Regions from separate parts of the Actinopolymorpha sp. NPDC004070 genome, predicted to be linked through region 1. Evidence: predicted binding sites of a transcription regulator. Region 1 holds the regulator's gene; the other holds the start of a gene.

Region 1 (8,477 bases):
TGGTCGCGCACCTCGGTGGCGATGTTGCTCAGCGTCTCGGTAAGCCCGGTGTCGATCGCCGGGTCGTCGGCCCGCTCGGTGTGCAGTGTCATCCACCCCCACCTTGTTGCCGCCCTCGACCTCGGCGCGGGTCATCGAGTGGAAGTACCGCGGCAGGTGCGAGACGTCGGAGAAGTAGCCGAAGGCCACATCGGAGGCGGCATGGACGGTCGTGCTGGCCTGGTGGGTTCCCAGGTCGCCCACCTGACCACGGCCTGGAACTACCCGCAACCGGGCGTCCCCGAAACCGGAGTTTCGGGGACGCCCGGTGCTACCGATGGCTGGTGCGCGGACTCAGCTGCAGCCGCTGGTGCTGCCGCACCCCTCGCAGACGAAGCAGCTTCCGGCCGGGCGCATCTTCGTACCGCAGGTGAAGCACAGCGGCGCGTCGGCGGTGGTGCCCTGGATCGCCTCCAGCAGCTCGGTCGAAGTGTGCGCCTCGACCGGCGCCGGCTTGGCGGCCGGTTCGGACACCGCAGCCTTCTCGGCCTCCTCGACCCGGCGGAGCGAGGACGCGTCACCGGTGTCCGTGGGCACCTCGGCCGGCTCGTACGATCCCGTTTCGAGCTGGCGCTGGCGCTCGTCGGCGGAGTAGATCCCGAGTGCGGACCGCTTCTCGAACGGCAGGTAGTCCAGGGCCAGCCGGCGGAAGATGTAGTCCATCATCGACTGCGCCATCCGGACGTCGGGGTCGTCGGTCATCCCGGCCGGCTCGAAGCGCAGGTTGGTGAACTTCTGGACGAACGTCTCCAGCGGAACGCCGTACTGCAGCGCGATCGAGATCGCGATCGAGAAGGCGTCCATCACCCCGGCCAGGGTCGAACCCTGCTTGCCGAGCTTCAGGAACACCTCGCCCAGCCCGTCGTCGGGGTAGGAGCCGGCGGTCATGTACCCCTCGGCACCGCCCACGGTGAACGACGTGGTGCGCGACGGGCGCGACTTCGGCAGCCGCTTGCGAGTGGGGCGGTACTCCACCACCACCTGCGGCGAGGTCCCCTCCTCCTCCTTCGCCTCGGCCTTCTTGGCCCGGGCGTCGGACAGCGGCTGGCCGACCTTGCAGTTGTCGCGGTAGATGGCGAGTGCCTTCAGGCCCAGCTTCCAGCCCTGGAAGTAGATCTCCTCGACTTCCTCCACGCTCGCAGTCTCCGGCATGTTGACCGTCTTGGAGATCGCGCCGGACACGAACGGCTGCACCGCGGCCATCATGTTCACGTGGCCCATCGGGCGGATCGCCCGGGCACCCATCGCGCAGTCGAACACCTCGTAGTGCTCGGGCTTGAGGCCGGGCGCGTCGATGACGTGGCCGTGCTCGGCGATGTACTCGACGATCGCCTCGACCTGCTCCTGCTGGTAACCGAGGCACGCCAGCGCCCGCGGGACGGTGTTGTTGACGATCTGCATCGACCCGCCGCCGACCAGCTTCTTGAACTTGACCAGCGCGAGGTCGGGCTCGATCCCGGTGGTGTCGCAGTCCATCGCCAGGCCGATGGTGCCGGTGGGCGCGATGACCGACGCCTGGGCGTTGCGGTAGCCGTGCTTGGCACCGACCTCCAGCGCGCGCTGCCAGGCCTGCCCGGCAGCGGACAGGACCGAGCGGTCGAGCTCGCCGACCGAGCGCACGGCGTCGTTGGCCGCAGCGTGTTTGCGGATCACCCGCTGGTGCGGCACGGAGTTGCGGGCGTAACCGGCGTACGGGCCGACGATGCCGGCCAGCTCGGCCGAGCGCTTGTAGGCGGTGCCGGTCATCAGCGAGGAGATCGCCGCCGCCATCGCCCGGCCGCCGTCGGAGTCGTAGCCGTGGCCGGTGGCCATCAGCAGCGCGCCGAGGTTGGCGTAGCCGATGCCGAGCTGGCGGTAGTCGCGGGTCGTCTCCCCGATCGCCTCGGTCGGGAAGTCGGCGAAGCAGATCGAGATGTCCATCGCGGTGATGACCAGCTCGACGGCCTTGGCGAAGTTCTCCACGTCGAACTGCCCGTCGTCCCGCAGGAACTTCAGCAGGTTGAGCGAGGCGAGGTTGCACGAGGAGTTGTCCAGGTGCATGTACTCCGAGCACGGGTTGGACGCGGTGATCCGCCCGGTCTCGGGGCAGGTGTGCCAGTCGTTGATGGTGTCGTCGTACTGCAGACCCGGGTCGGCGCAGCCCCACGCCGCCTCGGCGATCCGGCGGAACAGCTCCTTGGCGTCGACGTCCTCGAGCACCTCGCCGGTCTGCCGGGAGCGCAGGCCGAACGACGTGCCGCCCTCCACCGCACGCATGAACTCGTCGGAGACCCGGACCGAGTTGTTGGCGTTCTGGTACTGCACGGAGTGGATGTCGGCGCCGCCGAGGTCCATGTCGAACCCGGCGTCGCGCAGCGCACGGATCTTGTCCTCCTCGCGCGCCTTGGTCTCGATGAACTCCTCCACGTCGGGGTGGTCGACGTCGAGGATGACCATCTTCGCCGCCCGGCGGGTGGCACCGCCGGACTTGATCGTCCCGGCGGAGGCGTCGGCGCCGCGCATGAACGACACCGGGCCGGAGGCGGTGCCACCGGAGGAGAGCAGCTCCCGGCTGGCCCGGATGCGGGAGAGGTTGACCCCCGCGCCGGAGCCGCCCTTGAAGATCAGCCCCTCCTCCTTGTACCAGTTCAGGATGGAGTCCATCGAGTCGTCGACGGCGAGGATGAAGCACGCCGAGACCTGCTGGGGCGAGGGCGTTCCGACGTTGAACCACACCGGGCTGTTGAAGCTGAAGTACTGGTGCAGCAGCATCCAGACCAGCTCGTGCTCGAACACCTCGGCGTCGGCCGGAGTGGCGAAGTAGCCGTGCTCCTCACCGGCCGCGCGGTAGGTCTTCACCACCCGGTCGATGAGCTGCTTCAGGGTCCACTCGCGCTCGGGGGTGCCGACGGCGCCACGGAAGTACTTCGTGGTGACGATGGTGGACGCGTTGACCGACCAGAAGTCGGGGTATTCGACACCGCGCTGTTCGAAGACGGTCTCGCCGGTCTTCCAGTTCTGCTGAACGACGTCCCGGCGCTCCCAGGTCACCTCGTCGTACGGATGGGTGCCGGGGGTGGTGAAGATCCGGTTGACCTTCAGTCCCTTCGCCGAGCGCCCTTTCGCGCCCCCGCGAGTGCTGGGACCGCTGACCGTCTCCGTCATGCTGGTTCTCCTTGTCCTGCTGATCGTCTGCCCTGATCAGCCTCGTGGTCCGGGCGGGACGCTTCCCCTCGTCCGCCCCGGGCAGGTCGTGGACTTCTCGTGGACTTTCTTCGTGTTCCGTCGTCGTGGGCGGCCGGCGTGTCCGCGCCGGGTGCGTCCGGGGCCGCTCGTCCGGGGCCGCTCGTCTAGGGCCGGGTGGGTTGGTGCCCCGGCCGTGGCTCGGGCACCGTCTCGTCGTGTTCGGCACGCAGCACCGCGATCTCGGCCTCGAAGTCGGCCAGGGTGTCGAAGCTGCGGTAGACGCTGGCGAAGCGCATGTAGGCCACCTCGTCCAGCTCTCGGAGCGGACCGAGAATGGCGAGCCCCACCTCGTGCGAGGGGATCTCCGCCGAACCGGTGGACCGGATCGCCTCCTCCACCCGCTGGGCCAACTGCGCGAGAGAGTCCTCGGTGACCGGGCGGCCCTTGCACGCCTTGCGGACCCCGGTGATGACCTTCTCGCGGCTGAACGGCTCGGTGACGCCGCTGCGTTTGACCACCGCGAGCGTGACCTGCTCGACCGTGGTGAACCGGCGCTCGCAGTCCAGGCACTGGCGCCGGCGCCGGATGGCCGCGCCGTCGTCGGCGGTGCGGCTGTCGACCACCCGACTGTCAGGATGCCGGCAGAACGGGCAGTGCATCGCCTCGTGACTCCCCTCGCCGCCGGCGGGCGCGACGCCCGGCCGATCTCCGTCCGACACCCGCCGGCACCCTCTCCCCTGGGGACGAACCTGTGGATGACCTGGGGAGAACCTGTGCCTTGCGAATCACAACCTGTGGATGACTTACAGGTCTGTAACTACCACATCTAGGGGTACGCTACGTCGGTCCCGCCGGGCACGCAAGGCGCCCTGCGTGTCGCCGCGCACACGTGTCGGCGTCCTTGCAGGTCAGGCTCGCGGGGCGATTCGAAAGCAAGTTTCCGGCTCGGCGTGTCGGCCCGGAGATGTCGCGAATGGGCGACCTGTTCCTCCGCCGGTGGGGGCACGGAAGCGCACGGGACATGCCGGCACACGGCGCCCACGCCTGCACCGGCGGCCGGCGAGAGGCACAGGTCGGCGAGAGGCACAGGTCCGCGAGAGGCAGGTCGGAGGCAGGTCGGGGGATGGGCGAACAAGCCGCGGGACGGGCAGACACCCGGGCGGCAGCGCAACCGTGCACGTACGCAGTCGGACAGGCCGGCGGAAGGGACCTGGACAGACTGGCCGAAGGCGGGTCAGCGGGCCTGAACGGGGACGATCAGCCGCTGGCCGGCGCGCAGGTCTCCGGCGCGGGACAGGTCGTTCAGCCGGGCGATCTCGTCGACGGTCGCCCGCGGGTCGGCGCCAGGGGTGAGCTGGGTGGCGATCCCCCACATCGTCTCCCCGGGCTCCACCGTGATCGTGGTCGTGGCAGTCGGACGCTCCGCCCCGCCGGCCGCGGCATCGAACGCGGCCTGCGCCAGGAGCCCGAGGACGGCAACGAACGCCAGCGCCGCCATGGCCGTCAGCGTGGTCAGCGCCAGCCGGCCCCGCCGGGTCAGGCGCAGAGTGGAGGCGCCGTCCCGCCCGTCGTCCGGAAGCACGCACGACCGGACGCCCCGCGGTCGCGGGGGACGTCGGCGATCGGCCGGCGACCGCCGGGTGGGGCGCACCTGCCCGGGCGCCACCTCGCGCGGATCGACGTGAGGGACGGCAGGAACCTCCGCCCGAGCCCCGCCCATCCCCTCGTGCGGAACGCGGAGGAACGGGTGGACGCCGCGGGACGGGACGCCGTCACGCCGCACGCCATCGGCACGGCCGGCGCCCGGGTCCACCGGTGGCGCGACCGGACTGAGGTGCCGGCGGCCGCGCTCGGGAGCACCGCCGGCCCGACGGGACACGAAGTCCTCGAGATAGACCACCGACGCGCTGTTGCTCATCGTCCGACCTCCCACGAACACCGATTCACTTCCGTCACGTCGTCGCCCTCCGCCGTGTCGGCGCCGGCCGCTTCCGCTTCACACGTCCGCGTCTCCACTTCCGGCATCGGCGCTCGAACGACTGTTCGACGTACTTACTGATGGATTTCTACACCAGCCCACCGACAAGCACCAGAGTTCGCTCGAAAACACGTTCGACGCGGCTGTCCGGACGCTCCCTTACCTGGTGTTTCGTGGTTTCGTAAAACAATCGCGACACGCGTCGAACAGATGTTTGAAAGTGCTCTGACCAGGCTCTAGGCTCACTTCCGAGGGTCGGCAGAGTCGCGACCCGAAATCTGTGGAAGGAGACAGCCGCTATGCCCAAGCGGAAAAACACAGCGACCGAGTCCCCGACGGCGACCGTCCGGGAGCTCCCCGACGGACCACCCGACGCGACCGGGCTCACTCCACGCCAGCGACGCATCCTCGAGGTGATCCGCGACTCGGTGGAGACGCGCGGTTATCCCCCGGCGATGCGTGAGATCGGTGACCTCGTAGGGCTGACGTCGTCCTCGTCGGTCGCCCACCAGCTAAGGGTCCTGGAGACCAAGGGCTTCATCCGCCGCGACCCCAACCGGCCCCGGGCGCTCGAGGTGCTCGCACCGTCCACGTCCACCCGGCGGCCCCTGGCGGGAGTGCCGGCCTACGACGAGACCGACAGCGGCGAGGACCGCCCGGCCCCCGCGTTCGTGCCGGTGGTGGGCCGGATCGCGGCCGGTGGCCCGATCCTGGCCGAGCAGTCGGTCGAGGAGATCATGCCGCTGCCGCGCCAGCTCGTCGGCGAGGGTGAGCTCTTCCTGCTCCGCGTCCGAGGCGACTCCATGGTGGAGGCGGCCATCTGCGACGGCGACTGGGTGGTCGTGCGCCAGCAGCCCGAGGCGGAGTCGGGGGAGATCGTCTCGGCGATGATCGACGGCGAGGCGACCGTCAAGACCTATCGGCCCCGTGACGGCAAGGTGTGGCTGGTGCCTCACAATCCGGCGTACGAGCCCATCCCTGGAGACGATGCCGTCATTCTCGGTAAGGTCGTCGCCGTTCTACGTCGCGTCTGAGCAGGATGCGACGCTCGTCACAGGAGTCATCACCGGGAGCGACATGTCCGACCCAGCGGCTGAGACCGGCACCACGCCCGGATCCGATCAGGCACCCGTCAACATAGGTGTTGCCGAGTCCGGGCGTCCGGGACCTCCTCCGAAGGAGCCGCTGGACCCCAACGCCGGGAAGAGTCTGACCATCGAGGTGGACGGGACGCGATGGGCACGCGTCCCGATCCAGACCGACCTGTTCGGCCGGGGTGACCCGGTGGCGGACAAACTCAGCGACTACGTGGTCAAGACGGTCCGGCTCGCCGAGGACGACAGCAGGTTCGAGGGCGCGTTCGACGAGCCCTGGTACGTCGTGGTGAGCGAGAAGATCGTGGCGATCTCCCAGGGACGGTCCTACTTCACCTGGGAGATCAACCCGACTCCGGCGGCCCGGGTGCTGTCGAAGTGGGTGCAGCGCACACCGCACGGCATCGGACTCGGCAGCCCGTGGACCATGCAGCTGGCGATCAAGGAGGCCGGGCTTCCGCGCATCATGGTCGCGGCCGGGGCGAGCGTCGTGGGCAAGGCACTGGGCCGGCGCGGCTGGTTCTACCGGGTCGCCGGTCACCGGGTCAACGCGATCGACGGCCCGACGCCCTACTCCGCGTTCCCGTCCAACGTCTCCGCGAAGCTGCCGCCGAAGGCCCCCGACAAGATGGCCGCCGAGATCACCGCGACGCTTCGCAAGGTGCTCCCGCCGGGTCCGGCCGGCACGCTCGGCGGCACCGTGGTGATCGATTCCAACGACCTGGGCCGGGATGTCCTGGGCCACGACACCAGCCGGCCGGCCGAGTTCTTCGCCGAGCTCTTCCGCGACAACCCGTTCGGCCAGGGCCGGCAGCAGACCCCTGTCGCGGTGTGCGTCCACCGCCCCTGACCCGGCCGGCGACCAGCTGACGCCGGCTGTGCTCGCGCGGTCTCAGCTCTCGCGGGCCGACCGCAGCCGGCGCAGCGCACCGAGCGCGACGTCGCGGTCTCCGGTGAACCACATCGGCGGCAGCGACGCCCGCAGGTAGTTGCCGTATCGCGCGGTGACCAGCCGCGGGTCGAGCACCGCCACCACTCCACGGTCGGTCGACCTGCGGATGAGGCGACCGACCCCCTGCGCGAGCAGGAGCGCGGCGTGCGTGGCCGCCACGGACATGAAGCCGTTCCCTCCCGCCTCGTCGACCGCGCGCTGACGCGCCGACATCAGCGGGTCGTCCGGGCGCGGGAACGGAATCCTGTCGATGATCACGAGCTGACAGGCGTCCCCCGGCACGTCGAGGCCCTGCCACAGGGACAGCGTCCCGAACAACGACGTGTCCGGCTCGGCGGCGAACCTCCGGTGCAGCTCACTCAGCTGCCCCTCGCCCTGGCAGAGCACCTCCGTTCCCAGCCGGTCCCGCACCGCCGCGGCCGCCTCCTCCGCCGCCCGGCGGGACGAGAACAACCCCAACGTCGCACCGCCGGCCGCCTCCACCAGCTCGCCGACCTCCTCCAGGACACGCGGGGAGATCCCGCCACGACCGGGCGGAGCCAACCTGCGGGCGACGTAGAGGATCGCCTGCCGCTCGTAGTCGAACGGCGAGCCGACATCCAGAGCGCGCCATGGCAGCGGCTCCACGACGTCCTTGCCGCCCTCACCCGCCGGTTCGCGGTCCTGCTTCCCGGTCTGTTCGGGCGTACCCCCGCCGGCCCGGCCGTCCTCCCCGTCCGGGATCCGGTCGACCGGGCGCAGACCCACCGACCGTGCGGCGGAGTCGAAGTCCCCGCCCAGCTTCAGTGTTGCCGAGGTGAGGACGCAGGTCCGCTCGGCGAGCAGCTTCTCCCGTAGCAGGCCCGCGACCGACAGCGGCGCGACCCGAAGCTCCGGACCACCCCGCTCGCGTTCGGCCACCCACACCACGTCGTACGGCGACAACGCGCTGACGCGTTCGGCGACGTCGCGGATCTGCTCGACGTAGGAACGCGCCTGCCGCCGGCCCGACTCGGCGTCGGAGTCCTTCTTCTCGCTGGGGAACGCCGACCAGGCCGCGCGCGCGGAGTCACGGACCAGTGCGACCGCGGCGGCCAGCTCAGAGCTGGGTGTCTCCACCCTGCCCAGCGGGGCGGACGCCAGCGCCGAGCGCAGCGCCTCCCCCGCGTCCTCCAGCGGGTCGGCCTCACCGCCCTCGCAGAACGGGGTCGCCCTCCGGGCGGCGCGCTCGATCATGCCCGGGCTGAGCTCGGCCGAGGCGGTCCCGGTC
Region 2 (8,477 bases), on a different contig from region 1:
TCGGGAAGCTGCGGGCCGCGGGTCACCTGCCCGCCGACATGCAGGCCAAGGTCTCGGTGATGCTGCCCGTCACCAACGCCGCGACCGCACGGGTGCTGGAGGACCTCGGTGCCGACACGCTCAACCTGGCAACGGACCTGAGCCTGGCGCAGATCGCCGCCATCCGCGCCGTGGTGGACGTACCGCTTGATGTGTACGTGGAGGCACCGGACAACCTCGGCGGCTACGTCCGGCACCACGAGCTTCCCCGGCTGATCGAGGTGGCCGCACCGGTGTATGTCAAGTTCGGCTTGCGCAACGCGCCGGACGTCTACCCCGCCGGCACCCACCTGGAAGCCACCACCGTCGCGCTCACCCGCGAACGCGTGCGGCGGGCCCGGCTCGGGATGGACCTGCTGGCCCGCCACGGTGCGGCCGAGGCGACGTCGGAACGCAACGCCGAGGGGCTCGCGGTCCCGGTCAAGGCCACCACCGCCTGAGCAGCCTTCTTCCCTCTCTGACCTCCTGGACCTCGGTCCGCCCGCGTCATCAGGTCGGCGCATGGTCGGTCCTCATGGTCGTTGCACTGTCTGCTGCGGGTCCACCCACTCCGGCGGGATGTACTCGGGGTGGCCGTGGCTGCCCATCCGGACCTGCCAGCCCTTGTGGTGGACGAAGGTGTGATGGGCCTTGCAGAGCAGTACTCCGTTCGACAGGTCCGTCGGCCCGAAGTCGTCCCAGGCGGTCATGTGATGCGCGATGCAGCGGCGTTCGGGGACTTGGCAGCCGGGAAAGTGGCAGTGGGACCCGTCCCGGACGGCGAGTGCGCGGCGTTGTGCTTCGGTGAAGAAGCGGTCGGCCATGCCGACGTCGAGGACTTCGCCGTTGCCGGCGAGCACCACCGGGATGATGTTCGCGTCACACACCATCCGCCGGATCGTGGCGACCGAGATCGGCTCGCCGCGCAGGCCGAGGATCCTCGCTGACCCGCCACCGCCACACTTGCTACAGCCGTCGTGCGGGTCGATGCGGCCAGTGGGATCGCTGCGGTCATCGGTGTCATCGGAGTCGAAGGCATCGCTGGGATCGTGGGCAGCCTCCGGCCTCGCCGCACCCTCGGGCAGTTCGGTGTCGGCGTCGCCTTCTGCCCCGAGGCCCCAGTCCTCGGGCCCGATATCTGTTTCCGGATCGGATCCGAGCGTGTCAGCTTCGGGCTCGGGTCCGGTGGCGGTGTTCGGTTGTGGAGGTTGGCCGGGTTCTCGTGGTTCGGCCCCGGCGCTCTTGTTGGACCTGGCGTTCCTGCGCTGGGCTTGACGCTGGGCTTGGCGCGTGGAGTCGGGAGTCTGACAGTTGCAGGGCATGGGGCGGACGGGGTTGAGGTCGTCGATGGTGCCGAACCCGAGCCCGGTCAGCAGCTGGTCAATTCCGATGGTGACGGTGACGCAGTCTCGCCCGCGGCCGCGGTTGGGAGATGCGTGGGCTTCGGTCGCAAGGCCCACGAGTTCGGCGAACGCGTCTCCGCGTTTTTGGTCCAAGGGCCGTTCGTCGGGGTCGGGGCGGGTGTCGGAGGCGACCAGCGCCTCGATGAGCTTGCGGAGGGCTTCCATCTCCACCGCCGGCAGCTTGACCACCACCGTTTCCGACCCGGGGATGCCGTTGGCGATGTAGCGCAGGGACCGTTTGCGTTCGGCGGCGCGTTCGGCGTCGCCGAGTTCCTTGCCCAGCCGGCGTTCCCACTCCTCCGGCGCGAGGTACTGCAGCAACGCCCGGCCCAGCTGGCGGATGTCGTCGGGGTTGCGCCGCCTGGACCAGGTGATCAGATACTCCTCGGCCTTCACCCGCTGCTCGGCGCCGATGTAGGCGGGCAGGTCCTTGATCGCGGACGCGATCACCTGCGCATGCTTGAACGACAACTCCCCACGCGCAAGAGCAGCGGCCGTCACCGTCACCGTACGGTCCAGATCACGCGCCAAGCCGACCGTCGCGGCCGCTTCGGTCTTCGACATCCGCTGCGCGGTGCGCAGCCACGCGTTCGTGGTCGCCGCTCCGGTGGTCTTGGCGATGTCGCAGGACTCGCCCTTGGCGACCATCGCCAGCTTCAGGGCGGCGAACTTGGCCTCGTCGGCCCGGTGCAGGTCGAACAGTCGGCCCAGCTTCTCGGGCCGCAGGGACAGCATCGACCCGGCCAGCGTGTCGTCGAGGATGGTGCCGATCTGGACCAACGCAGCCTCCAGGCGCTGTTCGGCGTCAATGCCGTGCCAGCCTGAAGAATCCTGCATTGTCGAATGCATGTTCGAAACACTACAGGCTGCGATCGACTGCCAACCCGTTGTCCACAAGGACGCTCGAAAACACGCCGATCCGCTACCTGTGGATGAAAAGCCGGCACGCAACGGGCTTCATGGGCGACCTCAGCTCGTACCGATGACCTGTTCGGCAAGCTGATGCGCCAGCCGTGCCGGGTCGGTATGGGGTTTCGTCACCCCGGCCGCGAGTGTGCCGTCGATGAGCAGCATGAGCTGGTCGGCGGCCGCCGACGGATGCCGGTGGCCGAGCCTGACGAGTTCCCCCTGCAAAGCTCGTGGACGCGTTCGCGGTACTCGGCGGTGATCTTGTGCGCGGGCGGGCGCTGGCCGAGGATCACAGCACACAGCTCGAGCCGGAGAAGGTCGCAAGACCGGCGGCGAGGTCCCACTGGCAGCCGAGTGAGCCACCGGTCAGCTCTTGATGCCGGTCAGCGTCACACCCTCGATGAAGTAGCGCTGGAGTACGAAGAACAACGCGATGATCGGTGCGATCACCGCTGCCGACGCGGCCATCAGGTAGCCCCACTGCGCGGTGTAGACGCTCTGGAAGGACGCCAGCCCGAGTGCCAAGGTGTACTTGCTCTCGTCGCTGAGATAGAGCAGCGGCCCCAGGAAGTCGTTCCACACGCCGATGAAGGTGAAGATCGTCACCACCACCAGCGCGGGCTTGGACAGCGGCATGATGATCATCGCGAACACCTTCCACGGTGACGCGCCGTCGATGTAGGCCGCCTCGTCCAGTTCGAACGGGATGGTCAGGAAGAACTGCCGCAGCAGGAAGACGTTGAACACCCCGCCGCCGGCACCGGCGAACCACGCGGGCACCGTCAGCGGGAGGAACGTGTCCAGCGCACCCAGCGAACGCCACATCACGAACGTCGGGATGAGAGTCACCGCGTACGGCAACATCACGCTGCTGAGCAGCAACGCGAACACGACGTTGCGACCACGCCAGCGCAGCCGGGCGAAGCTGAACGCCGCGACGGAGCAGGTGAGCACCGTGCCCGTCACGGCGAACAGCTCGATCAGCATCGTGTTGAGGAAGTACCTCAGGAAAGGCTGCGCGGTCAGCGCCCCGGTGAAGTTGGCCCACTCGAACGGGCTCGGGATCCACTCAGGTGGTGCGATGAAGATCTGGTCGTCACCCATCAGCGCGCTGCGGATCAGCCACACGAACGGCAGCATCGTCGGGGCCGCACCGAGCACCAGGACGACGTAGAGCGCCAACCGGCCCGGCCGCAACCGCCTCGCCCGTGCGCCGCTCACACCGGCCACCGAACTCATCGGGCACCTGCCATCTCGTAGTAGACCCACCGGCGGGCGTTCCGGAACAGGAAGAACGTGATGACCATGATCACCATGAAGAGGATCCAGGCGAGCGCGCTCGCGTACCCCATCTCGCTCTCGGTGAACGCGGTCCGCCACAGGTAGTAGATGTAGAACAGGGTCGCGTTGTTCGGCCCGCCCTGCGTCATGACGTACGCCTGGTTGAACACCTGGAACGTGCCGATCACACCGGTGACCAGGTTGTAGAAGATGGTCGGCGTCATCATCGGCAGGGTCACGTGCCGGAACCGCTGCCACACACCGCCGCCGTCGATCGACACCGCCTCGTACAGATGCCGCGGCACACCCTGCAGGCCGGCGAGGAAGATGACCATCGCGTTGCCGAATCCCCAGGTGCTCATGATGACCAGCGACGGCACCGCACCCCGTTCGCTGTAGATCCACTGCGACGTGGGCAGGCCGCCCTCGCGTAGCAGGGAGTTGAGCAGACCGAAGTCGGGGTTGAAGATCCAGATCCACAGCACGGCGCTGGCCACTGCCGGCACCAGCGTGGGAAGGTAGTAGATCGTGCGCCACAGGGCGAGCCCGCGCACCTTCTGGTTGAGCAGCAGGGCCACCACGAACCCGATCACGAGGACGAGTGGGACCGTTCCCAGGGTGTAGTACGTGGTGACGCTCAGGGACTTCCAGAACAACTCGTCGCCGCCGAGGGTGCGGTAGTTGCCGAGCCCGACGAACGACGGGCTGCCGCCGATCGTCCAGTCGGTCAGACTGAAGACGAACGACGCGATCATCGGCCCGATCGTGAAGATCACGAAGCCGAGGATCGCCGGCAGCGCCATCAGGACACCCCAACGGCGCTCCAGCCGGCCCTGCCCCGAAAGGCGGGCCGGCCCACGTGAGCGCACCTGGCCGGGCCGGGTCGCCGGCTCGGTGGGAGCTACGGTCATGCGAACGCCCTCCTGCCGCCGGTCACGGCGTCTGGCTCGGGTACCAGCCCTGCAGCAACTTGTCGATCTTGGGTACGAGCGCCGTCAACACTTCCTTGGCGGGCTGCTTCCCGGTCTCGATCCGCTGCAGCGCAGGCGTCAGGACCTCGCTGATGTTGTCCATGTTCTTCAGCCGCTGGCCGAACGCCGTCTGCGCGTGGTTCAGCGTGTAGTCGACCACCGCGGTGCGGTACTCCGGTGGGTGCGAGTCGTTCTTGATCCAGGAGTCGATCGCCCGCGGGTCGGTGTAGTACTTCTTCTCCAACGGCATCCACAGGCCGTTCTTGAACAGGTCGACGTACCTCGGGTCGTTGTGGAACATGAACAGCTCCACGGCCTCCTCGGGATACTTCGAGCCCGAGAACACCACCGACGCGCCGCCGAGCTGGGTGGTGGCCGGCTCGCCGTACCTCGGCAGCACACCGATGCCGTAGTCGACCTTGCTCTGGGCCATGTCCAGCAGCACCCACTGGCCGTCCACCGCCATCGCGATCCGTTTGGTCTGCAACTGCACGTTGGTGGCCGGTGCGTTGTTGCCGAGCTGCACCGGAGTCGGCGCGACGTGGTGCTTGTACATCAGGTCCTGGAGGTTCTGGAACACCTCCACCGCCTTCGGCTGGTCCAGCAGGCACTTGCGGCCGGACTCGTCCACGAACGCCGCGCCGTTGCTGCGGAGGAAGGACTCCCACGTGGTGCTGGACTGCACGCTCACCGAGGCGCCGAACTGCCTGATCCGCTTGGGGTCGAAGCCGGACTCGTCGGGGCGCTTGCCGTTCTGGTCGCGGGTGAGCTTGTACGCGGCCTGCACGAACTCGTCCCACGTCCAGGCCTTGCCGGCCTCGGCGGGCGGCGGCTCGACACCCGCGTCCTTCATGACTGCCCGGTTGTACCAGAGCAGCATGACCTCGTTGGCAGTCTGAGTGCCGAACGTCTTGTCCTTGCCGTACCAGAAGTAGGTGCCGGGCAGCCGGTCGGCGAGCGCGGGGTACTTCTTGAAGTACTTCGCGAGGTTGACCAGCTTGCCCTGCCCAGCCAGGCGGTAGCCCATCGATCCGCCCATGTACGCCACGTCCGGCGCGCGCTTGCTGGCCACCAGCGTGTTGACCTTGGTGTCGTACTCGTTCGGGGTGTAGACGGGCTTGACCGACACCCCGTCGTACTTGTCCTCGAACTGCTTGAGCATGGCGTTGATCGCCTTCTGCTCGAACGACGAACCCCAGTACATGAACTGCAGTTGCGCCTTGCTGCCGCCGCCTCCGCCGCTGTCGCCTCCGCAGCCGGCCAGCGCCGGGAGCGCCGCGGCACCGGCCGCCAGGCCGCCCGCCCGCAGCAGGTCCCGCCGGCTCCAGCGCGGGCGGCCGGGCACGATGGGTCGGGTGTTCATGAGGCTTCTCCTGAGGTGGCTGACGGGGTGACTGACTGGGTGACGGGCAGCCAGACCCGCATCGCGCGGCCGTCCCGGTTGTCCCACTGGAAGTAGGGCACCGCGGTCGCGGTCACCGCCTGGCTGGTCACCGACTGGGCGGTGGGCTGGGACGAGTACGGAAAACCGTTGCGTGGCTGGGACACCGCGGCGGCGTCCATGGTGAGCAGGACCGTGCGGCCGACTCCGGCAAGGTCGGCTTGCGGTACGACCCGGATACCCGCGTCAGGTGCGAGCGTGAGGTCCTCCACGTCGACACCGTCGGCCTGGTCGGTCTGCTCGAAGCAGTAGACGAGCGGGCCGCGTTCGACCGCGACACACCCGCGTACCGCGTCGATCCGCTGGTGCGGGAAGACCAGCCGGGGCGTGAGGTCCAGCGTGATCGTGACGGTGTCACCCGGCACCCAGGCCCGGCGGACGACGACGTAGCCGCGCTCGTCCGGGGTCGCGTCGGCAGGCTCGCAGTTCACACTGATCCCCACGGACGGGCTCCACGCCGGCACCCGCAGCGCCAGCGACCACTCGCCCTCCGGCGCGGCGTCGACGGTGAACGCGACCTCTCCCTCCCAGGGGTACTCGGTCCGCACCGACAGAGCCACCTCGCCCGCGGGCAGGTCCGCCCGGATCGTGCCCGGGACGTACTGGTGGACGCTCAGCCCGTCGTCGTTCGTGGTGGCGACGTAGTGGCTGAGCGAGGACACCAGCCGCATGATGTTCGGCGGGCAGCACGCGCAGCTGAACCACTCGTGCCGGCGGCCCGGGTCGTCGCCCTCGGCGTGGTCGTGCCTGCGCTGCAACGGGTTGACGTAGAAGAACCGCGTGCCGTCGGTCGACGTCGACGCCGCGAACGCGTTGTACAGCGTGCGTTCGAGCAGGTCGGCGTACCGGCCCTCGCCCGTCGCCAGCAGAAGTCGCCAGTTCCAGTGCACGCTCGCGATCGCCGCACAGGTCTCGTTGTACGACCGGTCCGGCGGCAGCTCGTAGCGGTCACCGAAGGCCTCGTGGGAGTGCCGCGAGCCGACCCCGCCGGTGAGCTGGGTCTTGGTCGCCACCATGTCCTCCCACCGGCGTACGGAGGAGGCGAGCAGCGACTCGTCGCCGGTCTCGAGATACAGGTCGACGATGCCGGCCTCGAGGTAGAGCGCGCGGACGGCGTGGCCCACCTCGGTGTCGGCCTCGCGTACCGGCAGGTGGTCCTGGAAGTAGCGCTGGCCCATGCCGCTGCCGGCGATGTGGCCCTTGCCGCGCTCGTCGACGAGGTGCAGCGAGAGGTCGAGGTAGGAACGCTCGCCGGTGAGCCGGTACAGCTCGACCAGCGCGGTCTCGATCTCCGGGTGGCCGTCGATACCGGGGTTGCCGCCGCGCAGGAACACCTCGACCAGATGGTCGGCGAATCGGCGCGCCACGGCGAGCAGCTCGGGCTCACCACCGACGCGGGCAGCGGCCACCGCGGCCTGCACCAGGTGGCCGGCGCAGTACATCTCGTGGCTGTGCTCGAGTTCGGCGTACTGCCGCTCGGGCTTGACCACCTGGTAGTAGGAGTTGAGGTAGCCGTCGCCGCGCTGCGCTCTGGCGAGCAGCTCCGCGGCCCGGCGCAGGAAGTCGTGCAGCTCACCGGCGTCCTCGCGGCCCGCCTCCCAGGCGACCGCCTCCAGCTGCTTGTAGAGGTCGGAGTCCATGAACCTCGGGCCGCGGAAGTCACCGGTCACCTCGCCGGCGGCCAGCCGGAGGTTGTGCAGGTTTCCGGCCTCCTCCAGCTGCTTGATGCCCAGCGGAATGCTGGCCGCGCGGTTGGTCTCCTGCCACCGGCCGAGCGGGCCGCCGTCGATGCGGACGTCCCGCAGCCGCAGTGGGCGGTGCGGTGCCCGGGCGGCCGGTGTCGGCTCGACCGGACCGGCGCCTGCCGGAGCGGCGGCTGGTTGGTTCGCCGTGGTGGTCATGGGCCTCCTTCGTGGGTACGCCCGGCCGGCGTCGCGGCTCGGGGCCGGAGCGGCAGCAGGGCACGAACGTGGAGCGCGGTACGAGGTGCGAACGAGGTGGTGAACCTCCCGGACACAACCGGGAGAAGGCTCAAGGAATAGGTTTTCCTAATCGCGCCCACAAGGTAGGGCTGATCAACGAGCACGGTCAATACCCTGTGCCGGGTTCAGTCTTGTTTCGCACGTACTGTTTCCCAGGCAGCCCGTACACTGCGCACGTCCCGACACCGGCCGGACCGAAGGAAACCACGTTGCCGACACCCCCCTCCCCGGAGGTTCGCGCCATCACCATCCGCGACGTGGCGAGCCTGGCCGCCGTCTCGGTCGGCACCGCGTCGAAGGCTCTGAACGGCCGCGGAAAGCTGCGGCAGGAGACGCGAGACCGGGTGGTCGAGGCGGCCCGCCAACTGGGCTTCCGGCCCAACGCGCTGGCCCGCGGTCTGCTCAGCGGACGTACGTTCACCGTGGGCCTGGTCACCTCCGACAGCTTCGGCAGGTTCAGCATCCCGGTGAT

The links. Region 1 encodes LexA, which represses DNA repair genes until DNA is damaged. Its sites were predicted from a motif close to TCGAACANNTGTTCGA; they were not measured.
Region 2: the regulator LexA is predicted to act here: its motif matches at 2,401-2,416, upstream of ABZV93_RS11595 (DUF222 domain-containing protein).

Annotation. Positions count from the first base shown of each region.
Region 1 is NZ_JBEXMJ010000007.1:322,202-330,678, reverse strand. Features, by position in the region: gene ABZV93_RS15500 (vitamin B12-dependent ribonucleotide reductase) at 334-3,183, opposite strand; gene nrdR (transcriptional regulator NrdR) at 3,369-3,863, opposite strand; gene ABZV93_RS15490 (LysM domain-containing protein) at 4,439-5,122, opposite strand; gene lexA (transcriptional repressor LexA) at 5,482-6,216, shown strand; gene ABZV93_RS15480 (hypothetical protein) at 6,260-7,126, shown strand; gene ABZV93_RS15475 (ATP-dependent DNA helicase) at 7,169-8,477, opposite strand, start outside.
Region 2 is NZ_JBEXMJ010000005.1:190,977-199,453, forward strand. Features, by position in the region: gene ABZV93_RS11590 (U32 family peptidase) at 1-479, shown strand, start outside; gene ABZV93_RS11595 (DUF222 domain-containing protein) at 552-2,270, opposite strand; gene ABZV93_RS11600 (carbohydrate ABC transporter permease) at 2,697-3,569, opposite strand; gene ABZV93_RS11605 (sugar ABC transporter permease) at 3,566-4,522, opposite strand; gene ABZV93_RS11610 (sugar ABC transporter substrate-binding protein) at 4,545-5,945, opposite strand; gene ABZV93_RS11615 (beta-L-arabinofuranosidase domain-containing protein) at 5,942-7,924, opposite strand; gene ABZV93_RS11620 (LacI family DNA-binding transcriptional regulator) at 8,215-8,477, shown strand, end outside.